DNA from 4 places in the Streptomyces sp. NPDC050732 genome. Region 4 is predicted to be linked to each of the others. Evidence: riboswitches for the same ligand, from Rfam matches in the RefSeq annotation. Region 4 holds a riboswitch; each other region holds the start of a gene.

What was found. Region 4 has a riboswitch for cyclic di-AMP ahead of AB0H82_RS24180 (LysM peptidoglycan-binding domain-containing protein). Riboswitches for the same ligand answer to the same signal wherever they lie in the genome.
Positions count from the first base shown of each region.
Region 1: it holds a riboswitch for cyclic di-AMP, as region 4 does, so the genes downstream of both, AB0H82_RS13035 (M23 family metallopeptidase) here and AB0H82_RS24180 (LysM peptidoglycan-binding domain-containing protein) in region 4, are expected to answer to the same signal.
Region 2: it holds a riboswitch for cyclic di-AMP, as region 4 does, so the genes downstream of both, AB0H82_RS15350 (M23 family metallopeptidase) here and AB0H82_RS24180 (LysM peptidoglycan-binding domain-containing protein) in region 4, are expected to answer to the same signal.
Region 3: it holds a riboswitch for cyclic di-AMP, as region 4 does, so the genes downstream of both, AB0H82_RS04660 (C40 family peptidase) here and AB0H82_RS24180 (LysM peptidoglycan-binding domain-containing protein) in region 4, are expected to answer to the same signal.

Region 1 covers NZ_JBFAHP010000012.1:10,237-14,450, reverse strand. The annotation lists gene AB0H82_RS13050 (YceI family protein) at 1-477, opposite strand, end outside; tRNA gene AB0H82_RS13045 (tRNA-Met) at 622-695, shown strand; gene AB0H82_RS13040 (PP2C family protein-serine/threonine phosphatase) at 965-2,050, shown strand; cyclic di-AMP (ydaO/yuaA leader) riboswitch at 2,272-2,419, shown strand; gene AB0H82_RS13035 (M23 family metallopeptidase) at 2,467-3,516, shown strand; gene AB0H82_RS13030 (aldo/keto reductase) at 3,579-4,214, shown strand, end outside.
Region 2 covers NZ_JBFAHP010000014.1:151,510-155,723, reverse strand. The annotation lists gene AB0H82_RS15355 (GntR family transcriptional regulator) at 1-297, opposite strand, end outside; gene AB0H82_RS15350 (M23 family metallopeptidase) at 501-1,304, opposite strand; cyclic di-AMP (ydaO/yuaA leader) riboswitch at 1,317-1,479, opposite strand; gene AB0H82_RS15345 (pitrilysin family protein) at 1,709-3,094, opposite strand; gene AB0H82_RS15340 (pitrilysin family protein) at 3,091-4,214, opposite strand, start outside.
Region 3 covers NZ_JBFAHP010000003.1:267,210-271,423, reverse strand. The annotation lists gene AB0H82_RS04670 (ATP-dependent Clp protease proteolytic subunit) at 25-672, shown strand; gene AB0H82_RS04665 (hypothetical protein) at 680-988, shown strand; cyclic di-AMP (ydaO/yuaA leader) riboswitch at 1,347-1,523, shown strand; gene AB0H82_RS04660 (C40 family peptidase) at 1,527-2,000, shown strand; gene AB0H82_RS04655 (ATP-binding protein) at 2,044-2,496, opposite strand; gene AB0H82_RS04650 (helix-turn-helix transcriptional regulator) at 2,769-3,632, shown strand; gene AB0H82_RS04645 (DUF397 domain-containing protein) at 3,642-3,866, shown strand; gene AB0H82_RS04640 (8-amino-7-oxononanoate synthase) at 3,899-4,214, opposite strand, start outside.
Region 4 covers NZ_JBFAHP010000027.1:82,771-86,984, forward strand. The annotation lists gene AB0H82_RS24165 (hypothetical protein) at 1-470, opposite strand, end outside; gene AB0H82_RS24170 (hypothetical protein) at 561-1,067, opposite strand; tRNA gene AB0H82_RS24175 (tRNA-Met) at 1,298-1,371, opposite strand; cyclic di-AMP (ydaO/yuaA leader) riboswitch at 2,159-2,315, shown strand; gene AB0H82_RS24180 (LysM peptidoglycan-binding domain-containing protein) at 2,320-3,042, shown strand; gene AB0H82_RS24185 (hypothetical protein) at 3,345-4,088, shown strand.

The DNA.
Region 1 (4,214 bases), on a different contig from region 4:
GGCGTTCGCGGTCGCGCCCCAGTCCTTGCGGTTGATCAGGACGCTGCCCTTGAAGCCGACGCGCAGCTCGCCCCGCGCGTCGTTCTCGCCGCCGGTCGTCTCGACGGTCAGGGTGAGCGGCTTGGTCGTGCCGCGCAGCGTCAGGTCGCCGGTCACCTCGAAGGTGGTCCCGTCGACCTGCTCCACCGCGGTCGAGGCGAAGGTGATGACGGGGTGGTTCGCCGCGTCCAGGAACTTCGCGCGTACCGGGTCGTCGCGGAACTTGTTGTGGCTCTGGAGGCTCTTCGCCTGGATCGTGAGGTGGATGCCGGACTTCGAGGGATCGTCGCCGTCGAGCTGCGCACTGCCCTCGAACTCCTCGAAGTGCCCGCGGACCTGGGGTCCGACCGAGTGCCGGGCGACGAAGCCGAGCCGGGTGCGGGCGGTGTCGAGGACGTACTCGCCGCTCAGTTCGCTGAGCTTGCTGATGGTTGGCATTGCCTGGTCACTCCCGTGGATGGGTCGTGGAGGCACGAACATACCGCCGGGGTCCGCACCCCTTCGGGCTGCTCAAGCGGCGGCCCACCCTGAGTCAAGTGGTTCGACGCACCCCTCCGGATGGCGTACTGTTGGGTTTACCGACGCGGGGTGGAGCAGCTCGGTAGCTCGCTGGGCTCATAACCCAGAGGTCGCAGGTTCAAATCCTGTCCCCGCTACTGAAGACCCAGGGCCCGGAACCAGAACATGGTTCCGGGCCCTGGGTGTTTTCCGGGCCCGGGTGTTTCGTTCGGGCGCGGGTGTGACGTCACCCGCCCGGCCCGCACCAGGTCGCAGCCTCCTCCCGCTGCGGGAACCCTGGGTGGAGCGCGGTCATGGGCGCGGAGTCGGCGGGAGACAAGCGGTGGGGCAGCGAGGAGGACCCGACGACGGGAGGGTCAGGGGGGCCAAGGGGGCCAGGGGTGCCACCGGTCCCGAGCGTGCCTTCGTGCGGGTCCTGCCGCTCCTGCTGCTCATCGTCGGGGTCTGCTACGACGCCGCGACCCCGCCGGAGTTCACCGCCGCCCCGCTCTTCACGGCCGCCCCGCTGATCGCCGCTCCCTTCTACTCGCTGCTCAGTACCGTCCTGACCGGCGCGGCGGCCACCGGCGCCGTCCTCTTCCTGCACTACGGCAACGGCGTCAGCAGCCATGTCGAGGTCGTCACCGAAGTGGTCACCGTGGCGACCGTCGCCGCCCTCGCGATCGTGATCAACCGTGTCGTGCGCCGCGGCAACGACCGGCTCGCCATCGCCCGCTCCATCTCCGAGGCCACCCAGCGCGCCGTGCTGCCCGCGCCGGACCCGCGCATCGGCGGGCTCGACATCGCGGCACGGTACGAGGCCGCGCAGGCGGACGCGTTCATCGGGGGCGATCTGTACGCGGTGCAGGACACCCCGCACGGCGTGCGGCTCATCGTCGGCGACGTACGCGGAAAGGGCATGGGCGCGGTCGCGGCGGTCGCCGTCGTCATCGGTGCCTTCCGGGAGGCCGCCGAGCAGGAGGCCACCCTGGAGGCGGTGGCGCAGCGCCTGGAGCGGGCGCTGGCGCGCGAGGGGACCCGGCGCGACGGTCTCGACGCGTTCGAGGGGTTCACCACCGCCGTCCTCGCGGAGATCCGGCACGGCGAGGGTTCCGTACGCCTGATCAACCGCGGGCACCCGCCGCCGCTGCTGCTGCGCGGCGACGGGCGGCTGTGCGTCATGTCGGCGAGCGAGCCCGCGCTGCCGCTCGGCATGGGCGACCTGGGGGTCTGGCCGGACCGGGCGGACGAGTCGGAGTTCCCGCCCGGCGCGACGCTGCTCTTCTACACGGACGGCCTGTCGGAGGCGCGCGACGCGGCGGGGGAGTTCTACGATCCCGCGGCGCGGCTCGGCGGGCGGATCTTCCCGGGCCGGGGCGGCCCGCACGCGCTGCTCGCCGCCCTCGCGGGGGAGGTGCGGCGGCACACGGGGGGCGCCATGACGGATGACATGGCGCTGCTCGCGGTGCGGCGGCCCGCCACCGGCGATCCGGAGGTCACCACCGGTGACTGAAGTGCACCACTCCGCATAACAACTGACACACGATCAAGGAAATGTAAAGCTCCGGTGTTTGAAGATCGGGGGCCAACTCGACCCGGTCCGCACCCTCGTGTCCCGGTACGTACGGCCGATGAGCGTTAACGATCAACCCGAACGGCTTGGAATACGGACCCCCTGTCTATTAACGTTCGATAACGCAGCGCGGTCGTCCCAGCCGTCACTAGAGACGGCTCCGCGCGCACGCGCCTAATCCCGCAAGGGAGCCGGGGAACCACCAACTTGGGGTGAATCGGGCAGCTGTGCCTCCGTGCCAGGTGTTCGTAGGAGACCTTCCTGCTCCGAACCCGTCAGCTAACCCGGTAGGCGAGAAGGAAGGAAAGGAGCGCGCCCCAGTGGCGTCCAACCGGCCTGCCCCCCGAGCCGTGTACGTGCCGAATGACGACGACTTCGGCTCGTACGACGAGGGCCCCCTCGAATCCTTCGAGGAGTGGAACCCCACCGAGGAGTCCATCCGTCCCGTCCGCGGCAGGCACCGCGTGCACAAGAAGAGCGGCGGCGGGCTCGCCCGCAGCTCCACCGTGCTCGGCGTGGGCGTCATCGCCGCTGTCGGCGCGGGCGGCATCGCCACCGCGCAGGACGGCAAGCCGCCGGTCTCCATATCCCTGCCCGACCTGCCGGGCGTGGGCGCCGTCGCGGACTCGCTGCCGGCCGCCGAGTCCCTGCCGGGCGTCGGGTCCCTGATGTCCGACGACACGCCGGAGACGACCACGGCCGTGGCCGCCGCCCCGCTCACCGCCGCCGGTGTCAGCACCGCCGACGCCCAGCAGGGCACCACCGACGCGGGCGAGGCGCTGCGCGCCCGCATCATGCAGCAGGCCGAGAACCAGCAGGAGCAGGCGGACACCGCCGTGCGGACGGCGGCCGAGGAGGCCGCGGTCAAGAAGGCCGCCGAAGAGGCGGCCGACCAGCAGAAGGCGGCCGAGAAGGCGGCGGACGCCGAGGCCGCGGCCAAGAAGAAGAAGGAAGAGGAGGCCCGGAAGGCGAAGGCCGAGGCCGAGCGCCTGGCCAAGCTCGCCAAGAGCTACGCCATCCCCACCTCCTCGTACACCCTCACGTCGCACTTCGGTGACGCCGGTTCCATGTGGTCCTCCGGGCACCACACGGGTCTGGACTTCGCCGCTCCCACGGGTACCCCCCTCAAGGCCGTGCACACCGGCACCGTCAAGGAGGCCGGCTGGGCGGGCGCGTACGGCTACCGCACCGTGCTCGAACTGGAGGACGGCACGGAGGTCTGGTACTGCCACCAGTCCTCGCTCAACGTCAGCGCGGGCCAGAAGGTCAACACGGGCGACGTCATCGGCCGCGTCGGCGCGACGGGCAACGTCACCGGTCCGCACCTCCACCTGGAGGTCCACACGCCCGGCGGCTCCGGGATCGACCCGCTCGGCTGGCTGCGGAGCAAGGGCCTGAACCCCTGACGTGACCCCGCTGCCGGCCCGGTGAACGGAATTCGGTTTCCGGTGGCGGTGTTGAGGGACGTATGACTTCTCTTCGCCAGCTTGGCTCTTCCGACCTCGAAGTGTTCCCGCTCTCCCTCGGCGGCAACGTCTTCGGCTGGACCGCCGACCGGACGGCGTCCTTCGACGTCCTCGACGCCTACACCGCGGCCGGCGGCAACTTCATCGACACCGCCGACGTCTACTCGGCCTGGGTGGAGGGCAACCGGGGCGGCGAGTCCGAGAACCTCATCGGCGAGTGGCTGGCCGAGCGCGGCAACCGCTCCGACGTCGTCATCGCCACGAAGGCCGGCGCCCACCCCGAGTACAAGGGCCTCTCCGCGACCACCGTCAAGGGCGCGGTCGACGCCTCGCTGCGCCGCCTCGGCACCGATTACATCGACCTCTACTACACCCACTACGACGACCCGTCGGTCCCCGTCGAGGAGATCATCGGAACGCTCGACGGGCTGGTGCGGGACGGCAAGGTGCGGGCGATCGCGGCCTCCAACATCACCCCCGAGCGGCTCCAGGAGTCCCTCGACTTCTCCGACCGCGAGGGCCTCGCGCGGTATGTCGCGCTCCAGCCGCACTACAACCTCGTCTCCCGCGACACCTACGAGGGCCCGCTCCAGGAGGTCGCCTCCCGCTCCGGCCTCGCGGCCGTCCCGTACTACGCG
Region 2 (4,214 bases), on a different contig from region 4:
CGCGTCCGTGCGGCGCTGCGCGGCGCGCGCCGCGGCGAGCGGTTCGAGCAGCGTCCTGACCTCCAGGAGGTCGGCGGCCTCCTGTTCGGTGGGCTCGGCGACGCAGGCGCCCGCGTGCCTGCGGGTGACGACGAAGCCCTCGGCCTCCAGCGTGCGCAGGGCCTCGCGCACGGGCACCCGGGAGACGCCGTAGCGACGGGCGAGGAGTTCCTCGGTGAGCCGGCCGCCCCTTTCGTGGACACCGGCGACAATGTCGTCCCGAATGGCCGTGCATACCGAGTGCGCGGGAACGCTCATGATCGGACCTCCGCCTTAATCCCCGCGAAACGCGGTCGACCGACGCTCATTCAGTGACTCTATTGCAGAGCGTCGGCATTTCCGACGGCGGGCCGGAATCCATGGATATCTTTTGGCCAAGGGCGGAACGAACGAGGGCAACGCGAAAGCCCCGGCTCTGGGCGAGCCGGGGCTTTCGGAACTGTGCGGGGGTCCGCCGTCCGTCAGACGTTGACGCCGTGCGAGCGGAGGTACGCGACCGGGTCGATGTCCGAGCCGTACTCCGCGCCGGTGCGGGCCTCGAAGTGGAGGTGCGGGCCGCTGGAGTTGCCGGTGGAGCCGGAGAGGCCGATCTGCTGGCCGGGGGTGACCGTCTGGCCCACGGTGACGCCGAGGGACGACATGTGGCCGTACTGGGTGTACGTGCCGTCGTTCATCTTGATGACCACGTTGTTGCCGTAGGCGCCGCCCCAGCCGGCCTCGACGACGGTGCCGGAGCCGACCGCGTGGACCGGGGTGCCGGACGCCGCGTGGAAGTCGACACCGGTGTGGCTGCCGGAGGACCACATGGCGCCACCGGTCTGGTAGCCCGTGGAGACGTACGAGCCGCTGATCGGGGAGACGTAGGCGTTCAGGCGCTTGCGCTCGGCCTCGCGGGCGGCGCGCTCCTTGGCCTCGCGTTCCTTCTTGGCCTTCGCCTTGGCCTCGGCCTCCGCCTTGCGCTTCTCCTCGGCGGCCTTCTTCTTGGCGGCCTCTTCGGCCTTCTTGGCGGCAGCGGCGTCGTCGGCGGCCTGCTGCTGCGCCGCGGCCTGCGCGTCGATGCTCGCGGCGAGGGAGTCGCCCACGGATATCGCCTGGGTCAGGCCGGTGTGCTCCATGGCCGCTTCGTCGGGGGCGGCGAGCGCCGGGGCCGCGAGGCCGCCGATGACACCGGTGGTGGTGAGCGCGGCGACGCCGGCGACGTTCGCGGTGGTACGCGTGAGGCGGCTCGGACGACGGTGCTTCCCGGTGGCACGGGTGAACGCCATGTGGCGGGTGATCCTTTCCTTCCTTCTCGCCTACCGGGTTAGCTGACGGGTTCGGAGCAGGAAGGTCTCCTACGGATCCCTCACCTCACGGCAAGGTGCCCGATTCACCCCAGGGGACATGTGGGTCCCCGGCTCCCCTGGCTCGCGCCGTACGGGGACTCGGCGATGACTGTCCGGTGCCGCGGGTGCGGCGTACTGCGCGACGAACAGCCGGGTCGACGCTAAACGGGCCGCCTTCAATCGACAAACAGAAGTCGTCTTTTGTAGCGCACGCCACACGGCAGACAGGCAACCACCATACGAATTCGGACATATGAGGACCCCGGCGCCCGAAGCGGTCACCAGGGTCCCGATATGTCCTGACTGTCACTCAGCCTGGCCTGTAACTCAGCCTGGTCTGTCGCTCAGCCGGTGACCACACTCACTTCGCCGATGCCGAGCGCTCTGACGGGCTCCTCGATCTGCGCGGCGTCCCCGACCAGGATCGTCACCAGACGGTCCGCCGGGAAGGCGTTCACGACGGCGGCGGTGGCCTCCACGGTGCCGGTGGCGGCCAGCTGCCGGTACAGCTGCGCCTGGAAGTCGTCCGGCAGGTTCTGCTCGACCTGGTCGGCGAGGGTGGCCGCCACGGAGGCCGCCATCTCGTACTTGAGGGGGGCGACGCCCACCAGGTTCTGCACGGCCACGTCACGCTCGGCGTCCGTCAGGCCCTCGGCGGCGAGGACGCGCAGGACCTTCCACAGGTCGTCCAGCGCCGGTCCCGTGTTCGGGGTGTCCACGGAGCCGCTGATGGCGAGCATCGCGGCGCCCGAGCCGTCCGGCGCCGAACGCAGGACCTGACTGAACGCCCGTACGCCGTAGGTGTATCCCTTCTCCTCGCGCAGGACACGGTCGAGACGCGAGGTGAGGGTGCCGCCCAGGCAGTACGTACCGAGAACCTGGGCCGGCCAGACGCGGTCGTGCCGGTCGGCTCCGATGCGGCCGATCAGCAGCTGCGTCTGGACCGCTCCGGGGCGGTCCACGATGACGACGCGGCCGCGGTCGTCTGCGGTCACCGGCGGCACCGGGCGCGGCTCGCCCGGGGAGCCCGTCCAGGCGCCGACGGTGTCCGCGAGGACGGCGTCCAGGTCGGTCCCTGCCAGGTCGCCGACCACGACGAGGGTGGCCGTGGCGGGGCGGACGTGCTTCTCGTAGAAGGCGCGCACCGCCGCCGAGTCGATGGCCGCGACCGTCTCCTCGGTGCCCTGGCGCGGACGCGACATGCGCGAGGTCGCGGGGAAGAGCTCCTTGGAGAGCTCCTTGGCCGCGCGGCGCGCCGGATTGGCGGCCTCGTGCGGGATCTCGTCCAGGCGGTTGCGGACGAGCCGCTCGATCTCGCTGTCCGCGAAGGCGGGGGCCCGCAGGGCGTCGGCGAGCAGGCCGAGCGCCTTGGGGAGCCGGGAGACCGGGACTTCGAGGGAGACGCGTACGCCGGGGTGGTCGGCGTGCGCGTCCATGGTGGCGCCGCAGCGGTCGAGCTCGGCGGCGAACTCCTCGGCGGAGTGCTTGTCGGTGCCTTCATTGAAGGCCCTCGCCATGATCGTGGCGACGCCGTCGAGGCCCTCGGGCTCGGCCTCCAGGGGCGCTTCGAGGTTGATCTCGACGGCGACGACCTGCTGACCGGGGCGGTCGCAGCGCAGCACGGTGAGGCCGTTGGGCAGCGTGCCGCGCTCGGGCGCCGGGAAGGCCCAGGGCCTGGCGGGGCCCGCCTGGGGCTGGGGGTGGAACTGCATCGTCGCGGCCTCGGTCACTTCGCCGCCTCCTCTTCTTCCTCAGCGGCCTCTGCGCCCTCGCCGGCGGCAGTCACGGGTTCGTACACGAGCACCGCGCGGTTGTCGGGGCGCAGGCGGGCCGCGGCGACCTCCTTGACCTCTTCCGCCGTGACGTCGAGGACGCGCTGGACGGCGGTGAGGGCGAGCTGCGGGTCACCGAACAGGACGGCGTACCGGCAGAGTTCGTCGGCGCGTCCTGCGACCGTCCCGAGCCGGTCCAGCCACTCGCGCTCCAACTGCGCCTGGGCGCGCTCCATCTCCTCCGGAGTGGGGCCCTCAGCGGCGAAGCGGGCCAGCTCCTCGTCGACGGCGGCCTCGATCACGGGGACCTCGACGTCGCCGGACGTCTTCACGTCCAGCCAGCCGAGCGAGGGCGCCCCGGCGAGACGCAGCAGGCCGAAGCCCGCGGCGACCGCCGTACGGTCCCGGCGGACGAGGCGGTTGTAGAGCCGGGAGGACTCGCCGCTGCCGAGGACGGTGAGGGCGATGTCGGCCGCGTCGCACGCGCGCGTGCCGTCCTCCGGGAGGCGGTAGGCGGCCATCAGGGCGCGGGCCGGGACGTCCTCCTCGACGACCTCGCGCAGCTCCTCGCCGATGCGCTCGGGCAGGGACCCGTCGCGGGGCGGCTGCTTGCCGTCGTGCCCGGGGATCGACCCGAAGTACTTCTCGACCCAGGCGAGCGTCTGCTCCGGGTCGATGTCGCCGACGACCGAGAGGACGGCGTTGTTGGGCGCGTAGTACGTGCGGAAGAACGCGCGCGCGTCCTCCAGGGTGGCCGCGTCCAGGTCGGCCATGGAGCCGATCGGCGTGTGGTGGTACGGGTGGCCCTCCGGGTACGAGAGGGCGGTCAGCTTTTCGAAGGCCGTGCCGTACGGGACGTTGTCGTAGCGCTGGCGGCGCTCGTTCTTGACGACGTCGCGCTGGTTCTCCATGGACTCCTCGTCGAGGGCGGAGAGCAGCGAACCCATCCGGTCGGCCTCAAGCCAGAGGGCGAGCTCCAACTGGTGGGCGGGCATCGTCTCGAAATAGTTGGTGCGCTCGAAGCTCGTCGTGCCGTTGAGCGAGCCGCCCGCGCCCTGGACCAGCTCGAAGTGGCCGT
Region 3 (4,214 bases), on a different contig from region 4:
CGACCGGAAGAAGAGAGGCGAGCCATGAATCAGCCGTCCGCCCGTCCGTCTGCCCGCCACGTCCTGCCCGAGTTCACCGAACGCACCAGTACGGGGGCGCGGACCATGGACCCGTACTCCAAGCTGCTCGAAGAGCGGATCGTCTTCCTCGGCACCCCCGTCGACGCCACCTCGGCGAACGACGTGATGGCGCAGTTCATGCACCTGGAGTACCAGGCACCGGACCGCGACATCTCGCTGTACATCAACTCCCCCGGCGGCTCGTTCACCGCGATGACCGCGATCTACGACACGATGCGGTTCGTCAGCTGCGACGTGGAGACGATCTGCCTGGGCCAGGCCGCGTCCGGCGCCGCCGTGCTGCTCGCCGCCGGCACGCCCGGCAAGCGGTTCGCGCTGCCCGGCGCACGCGTCCTGATCCACCAGCCGGCCATCTCCGAACCCCTCCAGGGCCAGGCCACGGACCTGGCGATCCAGGCCGATGAACTCCTGCGCACAAGGCGGCAGTTGGAAGAGCTGCTCGCACGGCACACCGGGCAGAGCCCGGAGCAGATCACCGCGGACATCGAGCGGGACAAGATCTTCGACGCCCCGGCGGCCCTGGAGTACGGGCTCGTGGACCGGATCATCCCGAGCCGCAAGGCCTCGCTCGCCGCGCGCGACCCGAGGTGAGCCGCCGGTGCTGCCGCCCGAACTGCCCCCTTTGCCCGCCCTCACGCACGCCGAGGCAGAGTTGATCGACCGGTATCTCGAAGTCGTCGACCTGCTCGGCCGCATCAATCCGGCGCGCGCCGAGCACACCTACGGCGGCCTGCGCGCCGCCCAGGCCCTGGTCGGCCGGGCGACCGCGCTGCGGGACGCGCTCGCCCTCATGCACCAGCGGGGCGAGACTGAGGTGCACGCGCCCACGCTGGCCCGGGCGCTGCGCGTCCTCGACGGCGAGCGGCGGGCGGGGCGACTCACCGTGCCGCCTCCGCAAGGCTCCTGAAGCCCCGTCGGCCGCCACGCTCCCGACATCGGAACCGTCCGGGGCGACTTCGAAACGGACCAGTCGGGCTACCCCGGACGGCGTACCCGGGCGTCGTCATCCGCGCGGTCCGAAGTTGCGTCCAGCGAGTACAGCATGGGCGGAATCGGGCATTCCGCTGCTGGTCGAGCGGTCGTCAGAGAGTGCGGCGGAACGTCGAATTCGGCAGTGTCCACCTGAACAGGTCAGTCGTGAGGAGCCTCACAAAACACCGTTTCGACTCGGTTTTCGGACCTGTTTCGGGTCAAGATCCCTTCCGACGACAAGCCCCCGCCACAGCGGCGGGGCGGTCCGGGCGGACGCCGAGTCCTGCCGCCACCCGGATGACCGGTCGACATCGGTGCAACGGCAGGAGTGGAGGACCCAGGTACGACGGGCCCGTCCGGGAAGTCCGGACGACGCCCTTGGGGTGAAGCCGCAGAGCACGACGCGGCCGGGCATCTTCGCCTGCCCGAACCCGACAGGTCATCCTTCACAGGCGGCTGACGAAGGGTTGCGCATGACCGCGCTGAATCATGTTCCGTCGCTGCTCAGCAGGACAGGGGCCGCATCGGCCCTCACGCTCGCCGTGGTAGGCGGCACCGTCATGGCCCCCGGGCTCACGTCGGAGGCCGAGGCAGCGACACACGGAACGAAGGCGCTCAAGATCGCGGCGTCCAAGAAGGGCTCCCCGTACGGCTACGGGGCAGCGGGACCCAACCGGTTCGACTGCTCGGGGCTGACGCTCTACTCGTTCAAGAAGACGGGCAAGAAGCTGCCTCGCACGGCCGCCGCGCAGTACAACAAGACCAAGCACATCTCCAGGTCCCAGCGGACCCGTGGTGATCTGGTGTTCTTCCACTCCGGTCGGAACGTCTACCACGTCGGGATCTACGCGGGTAACAACCGCATCTGGCACGCCCCCAAGAGGGGGACCGTGGTGCGCCTGGAGAAGATCTGGTCCAACAGCGTCTGGTACGGCAGGGTGCGCTGACCGCACCGTCCAGCGCGGCGTCCGTGGACGGCGGCCGAGCCCGTCAGCGGGCGTCGTCACGCGAGCCGCGCTGGACAGGTGCCTGCCAGGGCAGCGCGATCCACACGGTCTTGCCGCCCTCGTCGGTGGGGCTGACCGAGAGCCTGCCGCCGCACTCGGCCGCCAGCCAGCGGATGATGACCATGCCGCGGCCGTTGTCCTGCTGGACGGCCGCGGGGAGCCGCTTGGGGTAGCGGGGGTGGCTGTCGGTGACACCGATGCGCAACTGTTCGTCGCGGTCCAGTTCGAGGTCCACGGTGAAGGTGGGCGACTGGCCGAGCGTGTGCTGCACGGCGTTGGTGGCGAGTTCAGAGACGATCAGCCTGATCGTGTCGGCCACCTCCGCGTCACCTGGCAGGCCCCATTCCGCGAGCGCGCGGGATACGAATTTCCGGGCGGCGGGGACCGAGACAGGATCGCTCGGCAGGGTGACGGAGGCTTCCTGGTGGTCTGCCATGGCGACGTTGTCCCTTTCCCACCGGGACCGGTCTCCGGCTCGCGGCGGATGACTCGCTGACAGTCCCGGACTGGTGCTTCGCGCCAGCCTGCCACTCCTTGGCCGGTCACGGGTGGCGATCCACCGAGATGTGCATATATCTGTCGCTCGAAGCGGTGAACTCTGCTACGGCAGACCGTATTTGGGCGGGAGAGCGGTACTTCCTCTAATCTCGCCTACTGCCCTGCCCTGCCGCCGGGAGATCCGACGGCTCCGTCCGAAAGGAGACGGGCATGCAGTACGGCCCGGCGGTGCGCCGTCGTCAGCTCGGCGCCGCCCTGCGTGCCCTGCGCGGTCACGCGGGACTCACCAGCAGCGAGGCCGCCGCCAAGGTCGGCTGGCACCAGTCCAAGGTGAGCCGGATCGAGACGGGCCGCAGTGGCGTGAAGGCCGCCGACGTGCGGCTGCTGATGGAGGCATATCAGGTCAAGGATCCGCAGCGCAGCGAGCTGCTCATCGCGTTCGCCGGCGCCGACGACCCGGGCGCGGGACGTCATCACTGGTGGAAGGCCTATCGCGATCTGCTGCCCGCCACCTACCGCGATTTCATCAGCCTGGAGTCGCAGGCGAGCTGGGTGCGCACGCTGGAGACCTCCGTGGTCCCCGGTCTGCTGCAGACCTCCGAGTACGCACGCGCGGTGACCCGGGCCGCGCTCGGCGAGCTGCCGGAGGAGCAGGTCGAGGCGTTGGTGGAGGTCCGCCTCGCCCGGCAGGACGTGCTGCGCTCGGATCCGCCGCTGCGGTTGAGCGTGGTCATGGATGAGGCGGTGCTGCGGCGGCCGGTGGGCGGGGCGGGTGTCTTCGCGGGGCAGTTGATCCGGTTGAGGGAGGCGTCTCACATGCCTCACGTTCGGCTTCAGGTGTTGCCGTTCGCCGCAGGTGAGCATGTGGGCCTGATCGGTCCTTTCGTTATTTTTTCATTTCCGGACATTGCTGATCTGGATGTGGTTGTTCTCGACCATTTGACGAGTAGCCTCTACCTCGAACGGAAAGAAGACCTCCAGGCGTACACGGAGGCCTTCAACTCCCTTCAGGTACAAGCGCTCTCACCCGAGGACTCAACGGATTTCATCGCCGGGCTATGCGACGGCGCGTAAGGAGGCACAATGACCGCAATGCCTCGGTACGTACCTTCCAGCACGAGAATTCAAGGTGCGCGGTGGCAGCGCAGCAGCTACAGCAACGGAATGAACAACTGTGTCGAGACGGCCACTCTCGACTCGGAACCGCTGACCGGCCTGCGTGCCGTGCGTGATTCCAAGAACATCGCAGGGCCAGCCCTGCTCTTCTCCCCCGGCCCCTGGGAGTCGTTCATCAACTGCCTCCGGTAAGCGGCCCCGGCCCCGCGCGGGCCCGGCACGCTTCATCGGGGTGCGTTGCGGCTGATCACCCGTACCGCACCGGCGAGCTGTGCGTCGGTGAGATCGGCGCGGGCGGTCAGCCGCAGCCGTGAGATGCCGTCCGGCACCGACGGCGGCCGGAAGCAGCCCACGGCGAGACCCTCCGCCCGGCAGTCGGCGGCCCACCGGACGGCCTGCTCCGGTGACGGCGCGCGTACGGAGACGACGGCGGCGTCGGGGCGCACCGCCGACAGACCGTCGGCCGTGAGGCGGCGATGCAGCTTGGCCGCGACCTCGCGGACCCGTGCCGCCCTGCCGGGTTCGCGGCGCAGCAGGCGC
Region 4 (4,214 bases):
ACCTTGCCGGTCGGGTTGTCGTAGGAGATCCAGGGGTGGCTGCTGGTGAGGGTCAGCTTGGGGTTGAGCCCGTAGTTGAGAAAGCCGGTCGAGCGCTGGACGATCTCGTTGGGCTGTCCGTCCCTGGCCACGACGTCGATCACGTAGGCGCCCATGGCGGGCAGGGTGACCGGCTCGGAGCGGAAGGTGCTCTCGTAGCAGTCGCCCGTGTCGGGGCAGGTCTCGGTGCCGGTGAGGCGGATGCTGGCGAGGACCTCGGGGTCGTTCTTCGCGTGGATTTCGAGCGTGACGTCCTTGGGGTGGAAACGCGCGGACATGTGCTCGTAGAGGGCGTAGATCCTGCCGCCCTCCTGCAGGGTTTCCGTGCGGCTGCGCGAATCGCCGTCCCCTGCGTGCGCCGCGGGTGCGGCGACCAGTGTGGCAGTGCAGACCACAAGGCTCGTGGTCAGCGCTGCCGTGAACTTCTTCAAGACTCCCCCATCGGATCTTGCTGTGTGTGTCGCGCGTTTGACCGGCGGGATGGGCGAATGGTTGTGCGACGGTGGGGCTGAGCTCCGGAGTCAGGGGTGGTGGTGGCCTGCGGGCCGCGCGGGGCAGTCATGTGCGTTGCCGGGCAGGCCCATGACGTTCAGTACGGGCTGTTCGCCCCCGGGGGTCTCGAAGGTGAAGTTCGCCTGCGCGGGGCCCGCCACCAGCGAGCACTGGGTGCCGAACGTCAGCGGCGGGTAGGGCTTCCAGGAGCAGCCGGCCCTGTCCAGGGCGTCGGTCACGTCCGCATACGTGATGCCTGCCGGGAAGGTGTCCGCTCCCCCGGCCAGCGGCGCGGGGAGCTCGATGACCTCGCGCCAGGTCTGCACACAGATGAGGGAGACCGTGCGGCAGCGGCAGACACTCAGCTCCAGGTCTCCGTAGGCGAACAGGCGCGGCCACGTTCTTTTCCGGCTCATGGTTCCCATGTCCCACGGCTCGCCCAGAGCCGCGGTCACATCGCTCCAGTCGGCGCCGCTGAACACCGGGCCCAGCCGGCCCGTCATCGCCATGCCGGTCAGGACTTCGAGTATCTCCACGGGAGGAGCCTGACATGGGCGGCGCCCTGGACAGGTGCGGTGCCCTGATCAGCAGTACGCGCTGCTTCGGACGGGGAACGCCCCAGGCCCGGCCCGCTCGGCGCGTTCCACCCAACTGCCCGCGCATACGCCCCTGTTGCACATGCGCCACCGGGCACCTGTGCGCGGCCGCCGCCCGTAACACGCAGCAGGGCCCGGATCCGCACGGGATCCGGGCCCTGCTGTCGCAGTAGCGGGGACAGGATTTGAACCTGCGACCTCTGGGTTATGAGCCCAGCGAGCTACCGAGCTGCTCCACCCCGCGTCGGTTCCTCCACCCTACGCCACTTGGGAGGGCCCTCACACCACGGCGCAGGCCCCGGGAGGCGTCCGCGAGCGGCGCGGCAGCCGCCGGACGGGCGGCATTCCGTACGCGGGCCGGTGGGCAAGTGCCTTGCCCGGCCGTGCAGTACACAGCCGCAGAACATTTTCCCCTTTCACATCCGCTCCCCTGGGCCGCTTTCCGCCGGAATGAAAAGGGGAATTCCGCGGGCCGCCCGGACAGGGTGCCCGTCGCGGCGGCCGTCCTTCTTTTCTGGGCAGGCGTCACTTTCTTTACCGGCTTGCCGTTCTGCCCGCCCGCATGGAACGAGTGACGGGCGCCCGGCCCCATACCCCCCTACCAGAAGCGTTATTGACGCGGTGTCCGCTGTGGACCCGCGGCGGCAGGGGATACCGCTCACGCCCGGGTGGCCTGCCAGGCCGGCAGGTCGGCGCCGATGGTGATATGCCCGTTCTGGCACGAATGGCCATCTTTGATCGTGTCCGCATTTAACCAAAAATATCCCCATCAGGGCTTTGGCGGCTTACGTGCCAGTGAAATGTGTCACGCCCGGAGGCCCACGGCGTCGCGGGCCGCTGAGCGTGTTTTCGTTCCGCGCAAAGAGAGTTGGGTTTTTGATCAAAGAGGAGGCGGGGTTCTTCTCACCCGGGACGGGCCCCGCGCATTCCCCGTATTCGAATTCCGGCCTTGTTCCGCACCGGCTTTCTCGCCTAACGTCACCGTCAATCCGGATGGAACGCCGAATCCTGCCGCTGTCCGGAAACTCTCCCACCCACACCCACTGACTCACGCACGGCAGGAGCGGGGGACCCAGGTAAGCCGCCGATCCCGGTGACGGGACGGCTCGGGGTGAAGTCGCATGCCCTGCGACCGGACAGCTCCCGTCCGAACCCGACAGCTCACCCCGCAGGCGACGGAGAGGAATTCGTCATGCCCGCAAAGGGTAAGCACCGCCGCCCCAAGTCCAGCCCGCTCGCCCGGGGCATCGCCGCCGCGGGCACCGGCGGCGCCGTGCTCGTTCTTCCGGTGCTCGGCGCCACCACGGCCGCCGCCGCACCGGCCGCCGCGGCCGCCAAGCCCGCCGCGGCCCCCAAGACCTATGTCGTCGTCGCGGGTGACTCCCTGGCCGAGATCGCCCGGGAGCACTCCGTGAGCGGCGGCTGGCAGAAGCTGTACCAGGACAACCGCGGCGTCCTCGGTGACGACCCGAAGCTGATCCACCCCGGCCTCAAGCTCACCCTCGGCGAGCAGGCCCCGGCCGCCCCCGAGCGGGCGGACCGCTCCGCGCGCACCAATGCCGCCGCCGAGCCCGCCGCGGTGAAGAAGTCCTACGCCAACAACCTCGACGGCTGGATCCGGCAGTCGCTCGACATCATGGCCCAGCACGGCATCCCCGGCACCTACGAGGGCATCCACCGCAACATCATGCGGGAGTCCTCCGGCAACCCGATGGCCATCAACAACTGGGACTCCAACGCGGTCGCCGGAACCCCCTCCAAGGGTCTCCTGCAGGTCATCGCCCCCACCTTCTCCGCCTACCACGTGCCCGGCACCTCGACGGACAGCTACGACCCGGTCGCCAACATCACCGCCGCCTGCAACTACGCGGCCGACCGCTACGGCTCGATCGACAATGTGAACGGCCCGTACTAGACCGCACCCCCACCCCTTTCCCGGTCGGTGACTGAGCCCCGGAACGCCTGGCGTTCCGGGGCTCATCGCGTGGTGCAGCCGCCGCCCATGGCATCGGATGTGTGGAAACTCGGGTCAGTTCACAGCATGGTCAAGGAGAATGGGCCGCTCCGGTTGTCCGTACTATCGCCGTGTCAGGGCATCTGTGTACTGAATATTGCTGTCACCCCGCAGGCCCGGGCCCCAACCCCGGCCTCGGGAAGCACACATGTGCAGCAGGCTCTTCAACTCCGGCCGCAGGTCCGGGAAAGGTTGTGCGCCCCATGTCCGAGAATGTTTCCGCCACCGAACTGACATCGCAGTACACCGCTCAAGTCCGTGCCGACCTCGAACGCAACGCCAAGGAGCAGCAGCGCCTCGGTGCGGAAATCGCCTCCCTGCAGGAGCAGTTGGCGGCTCATCAGCGCGACCACGCGGTGCTGGTCAGCATCCAGCAGGCGCTCGGTGAGGAGCCGGCCCCCGCAGAGCCTGCGGCCCTGGAGGAGCGGGCCGCGGTGCCCGCCCCCCGTACGAAGAAGAAGTCCACCGGCTCCGATGCGGCGGCGAGCAAGCGGGCGCGGGCGGGCAAGACCGCTCCCCCCAAGGCGGCCGCCGGGAAGAGCGAGGGGAAGGCCGCCGCGAAGAGCTCCGGGAAGGGGGCCGGGAAGAGCTCCGGCAGCGGGGCCGGCAAGGCTGAGGCCGCCAGGCCCGCCAAGCCGGCGCAGCCGACGCTGGTCGAGCTGATCCGCGGGCATCTCGCCGCGCAGAGCGAGCCGCGCTCGGCGGCGGAGATCGCCACGGCCCTGGGCCAGGCCCACCCGCAGCGCAGCGTCAAGACGACCGTGGTGCGCACCACCCTCGAAGGGCTGGTGGCCAAGAGCCAGGTCCAGCGCAGCAAGCAGGGCTCGTCGGTCTTCTACACCGCCGCTTCGGCGCCGGTGCCCGAGCAGGCCGCGCCGGCGCAGGGCGAGGAGCCGGCCGGCCCGGTGCAGGGCGAGGAGCAGCAGCCCGCGGCTGCCGGTGCGTGACAGCGCTCATGGCAGCGCTGCGGCAGGCCGGTGCCGGTCACGGTCCGGCGGCTTCGCCGGTGGCCGGGTGAGGGCAGGCCACGGACGGCGGGCATGACGGCAGGCCGGCCGGACCGGCCTGCCTGC